Regions from separate parts of the Weizmannia sp. FSL K6-0777 genome, predicted to be linked through region 2. Evidence: predicted binding sites of a transcription regulator. Region 2 holds the regulator's gene; the other holds the start of a gene.

Region 1 (5,517 bases), 960 kb from region 2:
AATTTTTCCACGGGCGCGGCGGTTCGCTCGGACGCGGCGGTGGCCCGCTTTATTCAAGCCTTTTGTCCCAGCCGCCGGTTACACTTGGCGACGGCGTGAAAATCACCGAGCAGGGCGAAGTGCTGTCATCGCGCTATTTGCTGCGCGACATTGCCTACCGGAGCCTTGAGCAGGCGACATCCACGATGATGTGTGCCATCACAGAACAAAAACAGAACGAGAAAAATGGCAAAACGCCAAACGAAGAAGCCGTCACGGCAATGGATAAAATTTCCGAATATGCGCTTGAAAAATATCAGGAACTCGTCTTTCGCGACCCTGATTTCCTTTCCTATTTCAAGCAGGCCACGCCTTTAAATGAGATCGGCGAACTCAACATCGGCTCCCGCCCGATGAGCCGGAAAGGGAGCGCCCGTTTTGAAGACTTGCGCGCCATTCCGTGGGTATTTTCCTGGACGCAAAGCCGCCAGCTCCTTCCCGCCTGGTACGCAGCCGGGACAGGCCTGAGCAAATATGTGGAAGAAACCGGCAATTTCAAGTTGCTTCGGGAAATGTATGCATCATGGCCGTTCTTCCATGCAACGATCAATAACCTGCAAATGGCATTGATCAAGGCGGAGCTTTCCACGGCTGAAGAGTATACGAGACTGGTGAAAGATCCTGAAGTTGCCGGCCGGATTTTCGGCCTGATCAAAGCGGAATATGAACTGACGAAGGAAATGGTTTTAAAGATTGCGGACCAAAAAGAGTTGCTGGATTACACGCCGAACATTAAAGAATCAGTGCGCCTCCGCAACCCGTATGTCGACCCGCTGAACCTGTTCCAGGTCTATCTTATTTCGCAACTGCGTGAACGCGAAAACAAAGATGAAAAAGCCCGGCACCTGCTGATGGAGGTCCTGCTTACGATCAACGGCATCGCCGCAGGGCTCCGGAATACAGGCTGATAGCAATCCCAAAAGCTCTTTTTAAAACAAAAAAACCGTTGGGAAAATCATTTTTTCCCGGCGGTTTTTCTCATTTTCCGGATGTTTTTCTGAAGGGCTGCCCCGAAAAGGCTGGCGGGAGCCCCCTTTTTTGACGGAAATGGTAAAAAGAATGCAGCACTTATTGTATAATGGGTTTAAGAATATGCCGGGGGTGTGCTAATGGATGACTTTATCGGATTGATTTCAGTCATTTTAATTTTTTCTGTGCCGATTGTCGCAATTGTAACGAATTTTTTTAAGTCGCGTGAAAAAATAAGAGTACAAGTTTTGGAGAAAGAACTGGAGCTCGAAAAGTTAAAAAACGAAAACTTCCTGCTGGAAACAGAAAAAATGAGGCTGGAATTGCAAAAAATGGAGCTGGACGGGCCCAAGGATGAGTGGGTAATAAGCCGGGACCGGTAAATGTAAAACAGCTAAAAGAGCGGCTGCTCATTTGCCGCTCTATTTCACCTGCTGCTGGCCGCCGGAAAGCTGTGCCGGAAGATGCTGGGCACGGCCATCCCTTTCTCCACTGTGGCCGTCTGGACTGTCTTTGTGCTTGCGTCTGCACGGTCTGCCTTGCTTTTTACATAGAAAAGCGGCCCTCCCCCGATGGCCGCAACAATCAAAACGGCTGCAATATCCACTTCTTCATCATTATGTTCTCCTTTTTTGTTTTCCAATTTTAACAGGAACCATCTGTTCTGCTTTCCGGCTTCATTATGGGGCGCAAACTTAAATTTTTCTTAATGCTTTCTTTTCAAAATGCGGATGATTATAAAGCGGCAGCACAGCCATGCCTGATACAACCGGGATATGATGGGAATCGACAAAAAAGGATATTCAAGCGTAGCGAATCATGCTATAATAAACAATTATATGACGAAAAAAGAGAGGGCCGCCGATGAAGAAAAAAATCCTGATGTCTTTTTTAAGCTTAATTGGGATCCTGGTCATCGCCTGTGGCGGTTATGCCTACTATGTTTATCACTCGGCAAAAGCTGCGGCTAATAAAATGCATGAATCGTTGGCAGGCACTTCAAATGAAAGCATCTCAAGCCAGAACGGGCAGCCGATTTCCGTTTTGCTGCTTGGTGTGGATGAACGTGCAAATGACAGCGGCCGTTCCGATGCCATCATTGTGATGACCATTAATCCGAAAAAAAGCACGACACAGCTGGTCAGCATCCCGCGGGATACAAGGACGCTGATCGCCGGACGCGGCACATATGACAAAATCAATGCTGCGTATGCATATGGCGGAACCAGTATGGCACTGCAGACCGTTGAGGACTTTACCGGTATCCAAATGGATTATTATGTGAAAATCAACATGCAGGCCCTGAAAAAACTGGTCAATGCGGTTGGCGGCATTACCGTCAACAACACAATTGACTGGCATGACGAAGGGTACTATAAAAAAGGGTACCATTACAAAAAAGGGGAAATTCATCTGAACGGAGCCCAGGCGCTCGGCTATGTCAGAATGCGCCATCTTGATCCGGAAGGCGATTTTGGCCGCAATAAACGGCAGCGGAAAGTGATCGAGGCGCTGATCCGGAAAGCAACCAGCATTTCTTCTGTGGCAAAATACAGCAGTATCCTTGATACGCTTGGCGACAATGTCAAAACAAATATGACGTTTAATGACATGCTTACGATTGAGAAAAATTACCGGAATGCCGCCAAAAACATTACCGAGTATGAAGTAAAAGGCACCGATGCCAACTTTGACGGGATCTATTATTTGGCGGTGTCAGATGCTGAAAAAGAAAAAGTCACGCAAATGCTGGAAGAAAATCTGTCTGGTGACTAAGGAATAGTGGAAACAAACAACCCGCTTCCGGCATGCAGAAGCGGGTTGTTCTGTCAACGGCTTTCAATAAACCGGATTACTTCTTCAAGCGGCGTTTCTGCCATTGACCCGAGGCGGTGGTCAATCTCGCCGAACTTGAGGTCTTTTGTTACCCGGTTCGGGACGACTACGCATGCCATACCGGCGCGTTTTGCCGCAAGCGACCCGTTTGGCGAATCTTCGAAGACGAGGCATTGTTCCGGTTCCACGCCGAGACAGCCGGCCGCTTTCAAATACAAAGCAGGGTCCGGTTTGACTTTTTCAACGTCATCGGAAGATTTGATGCAGTCAAAATAAGCGAGAAGGCCAAGCTGGCGCAAATAGCGGTGCAGCCATTTCCTGTCGGAGCTTGAAGCCAGCCCGACTTTAAGCCCGAGGTTCTTGGCCGACTTTAAATAATCTTCCACGCCTTCGCGGGCCGCGCCTTTTTCGAGCCGTTTTAAAAACATTTCCTCCAGCTCGTGGTCCAGTTTTTCTGTATCAAGCGGCTTTTTGATCTGCTCTTCAAGATATTTAAACGGCTTAAAACCCGAATGCGTGCCTACCCCCTTTCCCCATAGTTCAAGCGGCATCTCGCAATTGTAGCCGCGAAAAATTTCACAAAGCGCTTCATAGTGTTCCGATTCCGTATCCATAATCAGCCCGTCGAAATCAAAAATCACAGCTTTTATCATCCGTAAAACCCCTTTCTGTTTCCCTTAACATTATACGTTAAAAACACTTTTCCTCCCAAAATGGTTTTGAAATCTTTTCCAAAATATTAAATACCGTATTCCTTCACAAAGTTGTAAATTATTTCTGGATAATGCCAGTATTTGACAATTCTATGAAAAATATATGAACTTTTTATGAAATTTTTATGAAACATGGCGGAATAAGGGTAAAAGACAATACATCTATATTTTTTTAATGTAAAATAGGTTAGCACCATAATAAAGGTGAAAAAATAAAAGTACCACCTTTTTTTCATTTGCTTTTATTTGTACACTATTTTACCAAACCGGAAGGAGAGAAAAAATGTGTTGAGGAAACTACCTTGGAAACTGGTGCTGCTTTTGTCCCTCACATCGCTCTTTTTGCTCGGCGGATGTGACACCAAATTTGCAGTGCTCGACCCACAAGGCCCAATGGCGCGGGAACAATATCATTTGATTGTTTACTCATCCATCTTAATGGCCTTTGTATTCGTCGTTGTCCTTGGGTTGTATCTTTATATGGTGATAAAATACAGGGCGTCGCGTCTGCCGGCTGATTATAAACCGCCGCAAATCCACGGCCATAAAGTGCTGGAAACGGTGTGGACCATTATCCCGGTGCTGATTATTATCGCCATTGCCATTCCAACCGTTAAAGCAAACTATTCGGTTGAAGAAACGCCAAAATCCATGAAAAGCGAAAAACCTTTAACGATTTATGTCACGTCATCGGAATGGAAATGGATTTTCAGTTATCCGGAACAGGGCATTGAAACCGTTAACTATGTAAACATCCCGGCTGGGCGGCCAATCAATTTCGAATTGACATCATCCGGTACGATGGCATCTTTCTGGATCCCTGAACTTGGCGGACAGAAATATACGATGCCGAACATGACGATGAGGCTGATTCTGGCTGCAGACCACCCTGGCGAATATACAGGAAGAAACGCAAACTTCAACGGGGAAGGCTTTGCAAAGATGGACTTCGATGTGTTGGCCCAAACACCGAAAGATTTTAATGCGTGGGTGAAGGAAGTCAAAAGCAGAGCGCCTCAAATGAAAAAATCGGATTATGAAAAACTGATTAAAAAAGAAGGCCTCGTAGGAAGACAGACTTACACGGGAACCCATTTAAAATGGGATAAACCGGATGAACAAAAAAGCTATTATGAAGAATCGGAAAAAGGTGAGAAACAAAATCACCATCACCACCACGATATGTCCGGTATGGATATGGGCGGAAAATAATCATTGGAATAGGAGGAAAACAGTGTGAAACTTAGTGATTTTTTCGTCACCGGTGAACCGGCCATATATGCCGCCGAAGTTGGCATGGCACTTGGCGCGGCCGCTGTGATCTTTTCTCTAACCTATTTCAAGAAATGGAAATGGTTATGGAAAGAATGGCTGACAACCGTTGACCATAAAAAAATCGGGATTATGTACATTATCGTTGCGGTATTAATGTTATTCCGCGGCGGTGTCGATGCTTTAATGATGAGAACACAGCTTGCACTGCCGAACCAGCATCTGCTTGATGCCAACCATTATGACGGGATCTTTACGACCCACGGGGTTGTCATGATCTTATTTATGGCGATGCCGTTTTTGTTCGGCCTGATTAACGTTGCTGTTCCGCTCCAAATCGGGGCGCGCGATGTTGCCTTCCCGCTTTTGAACGCATTCAGCTTCTGGGCAATGGTTGCAGGGATGTGCCTCTTTAATATTTCATTTATTATCGGGGGTTCCCCTACTGCCGGCTGGACGAACTACTTCCCGCTTGCAGGCACGGAATTTACAAAAGGTGTCGGAAACAACTATTATGCAATGGGCCTGCAGCTTTCCGGGATCGGGACACTGGCAACAGCCGTGAACTTCATTGTCACGATTCTGAAAATGAGGGCGCCGGGCATGACATTAATGAAAATGCCGATGTTCGTATGGTCTACTTTGATTACTTTTATCATCGTGCTTTTTGCTTTCCCTGTTTTGACAG
Region 2 (5,517 bases):
CAGCAAATCATGGCGCTGATTGAAAGATTTCCGCTCGTCATCCTCATCAGCTCGATCGCAGGGCCGATTCTCGAGGAAATCGTTTTTCGGAAAATCATTTTCGGCACGCTGCGCAGGCGCTTTTCATTCCTTTTATCCGGTATTGTCAGCTCGGTTATTTTCGGACTCGCGCATACCGAACCGAGCCACTTGTTTTTATATTCCCTTTTAGGGCTGACGCTCGCTTATTTATACGAGAAAACAAACCGGATCACCGTTTCCATGTTTGCGCATGTTTCCATGAACACGATTGTGGTCGTGAGGCTGCTTTTGCACCCGTCCGTTCTGCAGACATCCGTACATGAAATTTACAGCTCAATTGGAGGACTTCTATGATGAGACCACTTTTTTCAGGGATTGTAAACTGCCTGCTCGGGGCTTTGTTCACTTATTTTGCCATTCAGCAGGTACAAGTGGGCGGCTGGGGCTTTTTTTCTTATTTACTGCTGTTGATTGCAACATTGGATCTGGGTTCCGGCATCAGGCTGATCTTTCTCCATTTCAAGCTGAAAAACTCAGTGAAAAAATAAAAGCCGTTTTCCGGCTCCGTCCGGAAAACGGCTTTCTTATTCAGAAGCAATCGTCTGTTCATCCATTGGCATTTCTTTTGCCGCTTTTTTGGCATTGCGGTACGCCATTTTCGAAATCAGTGTGCTTGCTTCATACAGCAAAACGAGTGGAACAAAGGTAATCAGCTGCGAAAACACGTCCGGCGGGGTGATGATGCCGGCAGCTGCAATCAAAGCAAGATACGCATATTTTCTTACCTTTTTCAACAGTCTCGGCGTAATGATGCCAAGCCGGGTCAGAAACAGGACCACGACCGGCATTTGGAACACAAAGCCAAACGGAAGCGTGATCTCTAGCAGAAACTGAATATACTCCCGGATCCCGATCACCGCACGAATGCCCATTTCATTTGACAAGCCCATCATAAACTTCACCATCAGCGGACAAAGCACGAAATAGGAAAAAGAAACGCCGGCTATAAAAAGCAAGATGGAAACAGGAATGTAACTTAATGTCAGTTTCTTTTCTTTCTCATACAGCCCCGGGCTTATAAACGCCCAAAGCTGGTACAAAATCACCGGCAGGGTCAATAGGCATGCGATCACAACCGAAACTTCCATAAAAACCTTAATAGGATCGGTTACCCTGAAGGCATTCATCGTGAACATGCCGGCATTTTTGGCATGCTGCAAATAACGTATAACAGGTTTTGCGGTAAAAAAGCCAACAACCAGGGCAAACAGAAAGAAAATGAGAACGGTAATTAACCGCTTTCTCAATTCCTGGATGTGTCCGGTAACCGGCATTTTTTTCGTATTCATCGCCGTTCCCCTTTAAGTGCCGGCGTTGAATCCGCCCTTTTCCCTTTGCACGCCACAGCCAAATCCGGCCATTGCCATTTGCGCCTGCATTCCGTTTTCAATCGGGCCACCCCCTGTACCCACTATGATAACGGAAAAAAAGCTTTTTGGCTATGGCTTCGCAACCGGCTCTTTTGTTTCTTTCAAATTTTCTTCATCATTTGAATAATGTTTTAAAAAATAGATCAGTGCCTGTAGTTCCACGGCCAGGTCAATATGATGGACGCGGATATCCGGCGGCACGTTCAGCCGGGCAGGTGTAAAGTTTAAAACGCCTTTTACATTTGTACTGGCAAGCTCGTCTGTCACTGCCTGGGCACTGGAAGCGGGGACCGTCAAAATCACAACCGTCACATCTTCCGCGCAAAGCCGTTCTCTTAATTCGTCCATGCTGTAAACAGGCACATTGCCAACATGGCTCCCCACCTTCCCGGGGTCATTGTCAAATGCCATCACAATCCGTGCGCTGTTATTCTTCGAAAAATTGTAATTCAAAAGGGCTGTACCGAGGTTCCCAACGCCAACCAGCGCTACATCTGTGATCTCATCCTGGTTCAGCGTCTTGCCGAAAAAAGACAATAAATATTTTACATTATAACCATAACCTTTTTTTCCAAGTGCCCCGAAGTAGGAAAAATCCCTGCGTATCGTAGCGGAGTCGACTTTCACCGCTTCACTCAGTTCCGCCGAGGATACCCTTTGCTTGCCAAGTGTATATAAATTTCTCAGGTACCGGTAATATAATGGAAGCCGTTTTGCAGTGGCTTGCGGTATTTTTACTGATTCATCCTTCATGTGAAATCCCCCAAGTTGAAAGCTTAAGTTTTTTGTGCTGTTGGTTCCAATCGTGCGTCCATTCCAGAATGGCAGCGCTGCCATTCTTCATTATAATATTACTCCTATCTGAGCAAAGAAAAAATATGTTTTAAAAAAATGCCTGCATGCGTCTTTTTCTCTCTCCAACTATGTTAAATATATCACAAGTAAGCATTTTTTTCATGGGTTTTTACGAATTTATGTGAAAAGTTTTTTGACAAATTCCGATCACGCCGGTTGAGTTGCAGTTCGCCTTCCTGTACACTTACAATGGTATAGAGGTGAACATAAAGATGATGTTGCTGCAAGTTCAACAAGTCACAAAATATTATGGCGCTGAACTTATTTTATCGGATATAAAATTAGAAATTCAAACAAAAGACCGGATTGCCTTGGTCGGGAGAAACGGGGCCGGCAAATCGACCCTCCTGAAAATCATCGCCGGCCAGCTTTCTTATGATGAAGGTTCCATCATTATGCCGAATGGTGTCGAAATCGGTTATCTCGCCCAAAATACCGGACTCGAATCGGATCTGTCCATTTGGGACGAAATGATGTCGGTTTTTAAAAATTTGCTGGATATGGAAAAACAGCTTCGCGAATACGAACAAAAAATGGCCGACCCTAAGATTTATAACCGCCCGGCGGAGTATGAAAAAGTGCTGCATGCTTATGATACTTTGCAGACACGTTTTAAAGATGAAGGCGGATATCAGATCGAAGCGGATATCCGGTCCGTTCTGCATGGCTTCCGTTTTGACCAGTACGACTACAACACCCCGATCCGGACATTAAGCGGCGGGCAAAAAACACGCCTTGCATTGGCGAAATTGCTGCTCACAAAGCCGGACATCCTCATTTTGGATGAGCCGACAAACCATCTCGATATCGAAACGCTCACCTGGCTGGAGCAATATTTACAAGGCTATGAAGGCGCCATTCTGATCGTGTCCCATGACCGTTATTTTCTGGATAAAGTCGTCAACCAGGTCTATGAAATTTCAAGGCATTCTATTAAAAAATACCACGGCAACTACAGCCGGTATCTGGAACAAAAGGCCGCCCAGTACGAGCGAGAGGTCAAACAATATGAAAAGCAGCAGGAAGAAGTTGCGAAATTGCAGGCATTCATCCAAAAAAACATTGCCCGTGCCACCACGACAAAGCGGGCGCAAAGTAGGAGGAAACAACTGGAAAAAATGGAATTGATGGACAAGCCGCTTGGCGATGAAAAATCTGCCCGGTTTTCGTTTGAAATTGCCAAACAAAGCGGGAACGAAGTCCTTCATGTCCGGGATGCTGCCATCGGCTACGACGGGGAGCCGGTTGCCAAAAACATCCATCTTTCAGTCAAAAAACAAGACAGTGTTGCCCTTGTCGGCCCGAACGGCATCGGCAAGTCAACGCTTTTGAAATCGATTATCCGGAGAATCCCGCTGATATCCGGCACGATCGAATATGGCTCCAACGTTATGACCGGCTATTACGATCAAGAACTGGCCGACTTATCTTCCAATAAAACGGTCCTCCGGGAATTATGGGATACATACCCGCTGAAAACAGAAAAAGAAATCCGCACGGCACTCGGGAATTTTCTTTTTTCCGGCGATGACGTTTTAAAAACCGTCTCATCCTTAAGCGGCGGCGAAAAAGCCCGGCTTGCCCTCGCCAAATTGATGCTGGAAAAGGCGAACTTTCTAATTTTAGATGAACCGACAAACCACCTTGATTTGGACAGTAAAGAAGTACTGGAAAATGCGCTCATCGATTACCCGGGAACGATTTTGTTCATTTCCCACGACCGCTATTTCATTAACCGGATTGCCACAAAAGTGGTGGAGCTCTCGCCGGAGGGAACCCGTGAATTTCTCGGCGACTATGATTATTATGTGCAAAAAAAAGAAGAAATGCTGGAAATTGCACGCCTGGAAAACACGAAACAAGAAAAGGTTAAAGCGGAACAGCCGGCGAAAAACAACTACCGGCAGGATAAAGAAGCAAAAAAACGCGAGCGGCAAAAAAAGCGGAGGATTGAAGAAATTGAAACAAGAATTGAAACGTTGGAAACAGAAATTCATGACCGGGAAGAAAAAATGGCCGACCCGGAAATCTTTCAGGACCATATTAAAATCCGCGAGCTGACAGAAGAACTGGAGCAACGGAAATTGGAGCTGGACACGCTGATGGAAGAATGGGCAGAACTGGCGGAGTAATGTTTGGACCTGTGTGGAAATTTTCTGCACAGGTTTTTATTTTGGCATCTCGCGCCATGCACAGATTTATGCACAGGCGGTATATTGATTTCTTGCTTTCCAAAACGTTTTTCCACAAAATCCACAATTATCAACAGATTTATCCACAATACCCACAACCTGTCCGGAAAAATTTTAAAAGTTTTACACAAGTCCAATCATTTATCAACAACTTTTCCACAGATTGTGCACAATTCCCCTGCATATCTCCAAAAAAACCGGTGTATGGACGATTCCCATACACCGGTTTTTCACAACCCTGTTTAAAAGTTTTCAATGTCCAGCCCGGGATAAGCATTTAAGTCAAGGGAGCTTCTTTTTCCCTTTTCAAAAAGCACCGTCCCGCATGCGGCAATCATCGCCGCATTGTCTGTGCATAACTGGATCGGCGGGATGCGCAACGCCACTTCAGGGAGATCCCGGAATGCTTCTGAAAGGGCAGCGCGCAATCCTTTGTTCGCGGCAACACCGCCGGCGACCAGCACTTCTTTGACGCCAAACGCTTTTACCGCCTCCACGGTTTTACCGACCAATACATCAATCACACTTTGCTGGAAGCTTGCGGCCATATCTTCAGGCCGGATGCTTTCCCCGCGCTGCGCGGCATTATGGAGGGTGTTAATGACGGCTGATTTGAGCCCGCTGAAACTGAAATCATAAGTCCCTTCCAGCCAGGATCGCGGCAAATCAACATTTGGCTTTCCTTCATGGGCAAGCCGGTCAATCTGCGGACCGCCCGGATAAGGAAGGTTCAACGTTCGTGCTACTTTGTCATAAGCTTCCCCTGCCGCATCATCTCTCGTTTCGCCGATTACTTCAAACTCGGCATGGCCCTTCATCAGCACAAGCTCCGTATGACCGCCTGAAACGACAAGCGCAAGCAGCGGAAACTTCATTTCATGCCCGATCCGGTTCGCATAAATATGGCCGGCAATATGATGGACACCGACAAGTGGAATCTGATGCGCGAAACTGAGCGCCTTTGCGGCATTGACGCCAACAAGCAACGCGCCCACAAGCCCGGGCCCTTCTGTCACGGC

Evidence for each region. The regulator Rex, encoded in region 2, represses fermentation and respiration genes when NADH is low (regulators of the CRP and FNR family bind a similar motif). The targets are predictions, from matches to a motif close to TTGTGAAATATTTCACAA.
Region 1: the regulator Rex is predicted to act here: its motif matches at 3,562-3,579, upstream of qoxA (cytochrome aa3 quinol oxidase subunit II).

What each region holds. Positions count from the first base shown of each region.
Region 1 is NZ_CP151971.1:691,499-697,015, reverse strand. It holds gene ppc (phosphoenolpyruvate carboxylase) at 1-947, shown strand, start outside; gene NST70_RS03195 (hypothetical protein) at 1,149-1,391, shown strand; gene NST70_RS03190 (hypothetical protein) at 1,436-1,651, opposite strand; gene NST70_RS03185 (LCP family protein) at 1,873-2,784, shown strand; gene NST70_RS03180 (HAD family hydrolase) at 2,838-3,497, opposite strand; gene qoxA (cytochrome aa3 quinol oxidase subunit II) at 3,843-4,769, shown strand; gene qoxB (cytochrome aa3 quinol oxidase subunit I) at 4,794-5,517, shown strand, end outside.
Region 2 is NZ_CP151971.1:3,320,436-3,325,952, forward strand. It holds gene NST70_RS15880 (CPBP family intramembrane glutamic endopeptidase) at 1-375, shown strand, start outside; gene NST70_RS15885 (YdiK family protein) at 372-569, shown strand; gene tatC (twin-arginine translocase subunit TatC) at 606-1,370, opposite strand; gene NST70_RS15895 (redox-sensing transcriptional repressor Rex) at 1,521-2,204, opposite strand; gene NST70_RS15900 (ABC-F family ATP-binding cassette domain-containing protein) at 2,519-4,438, shown strand; gene tsaD (tRNA (adenosine(37)-N6)-threonylcarbamoyltransferase complex transferase subunit TsaD) at 4,741-5,517, opposite strand, start outside.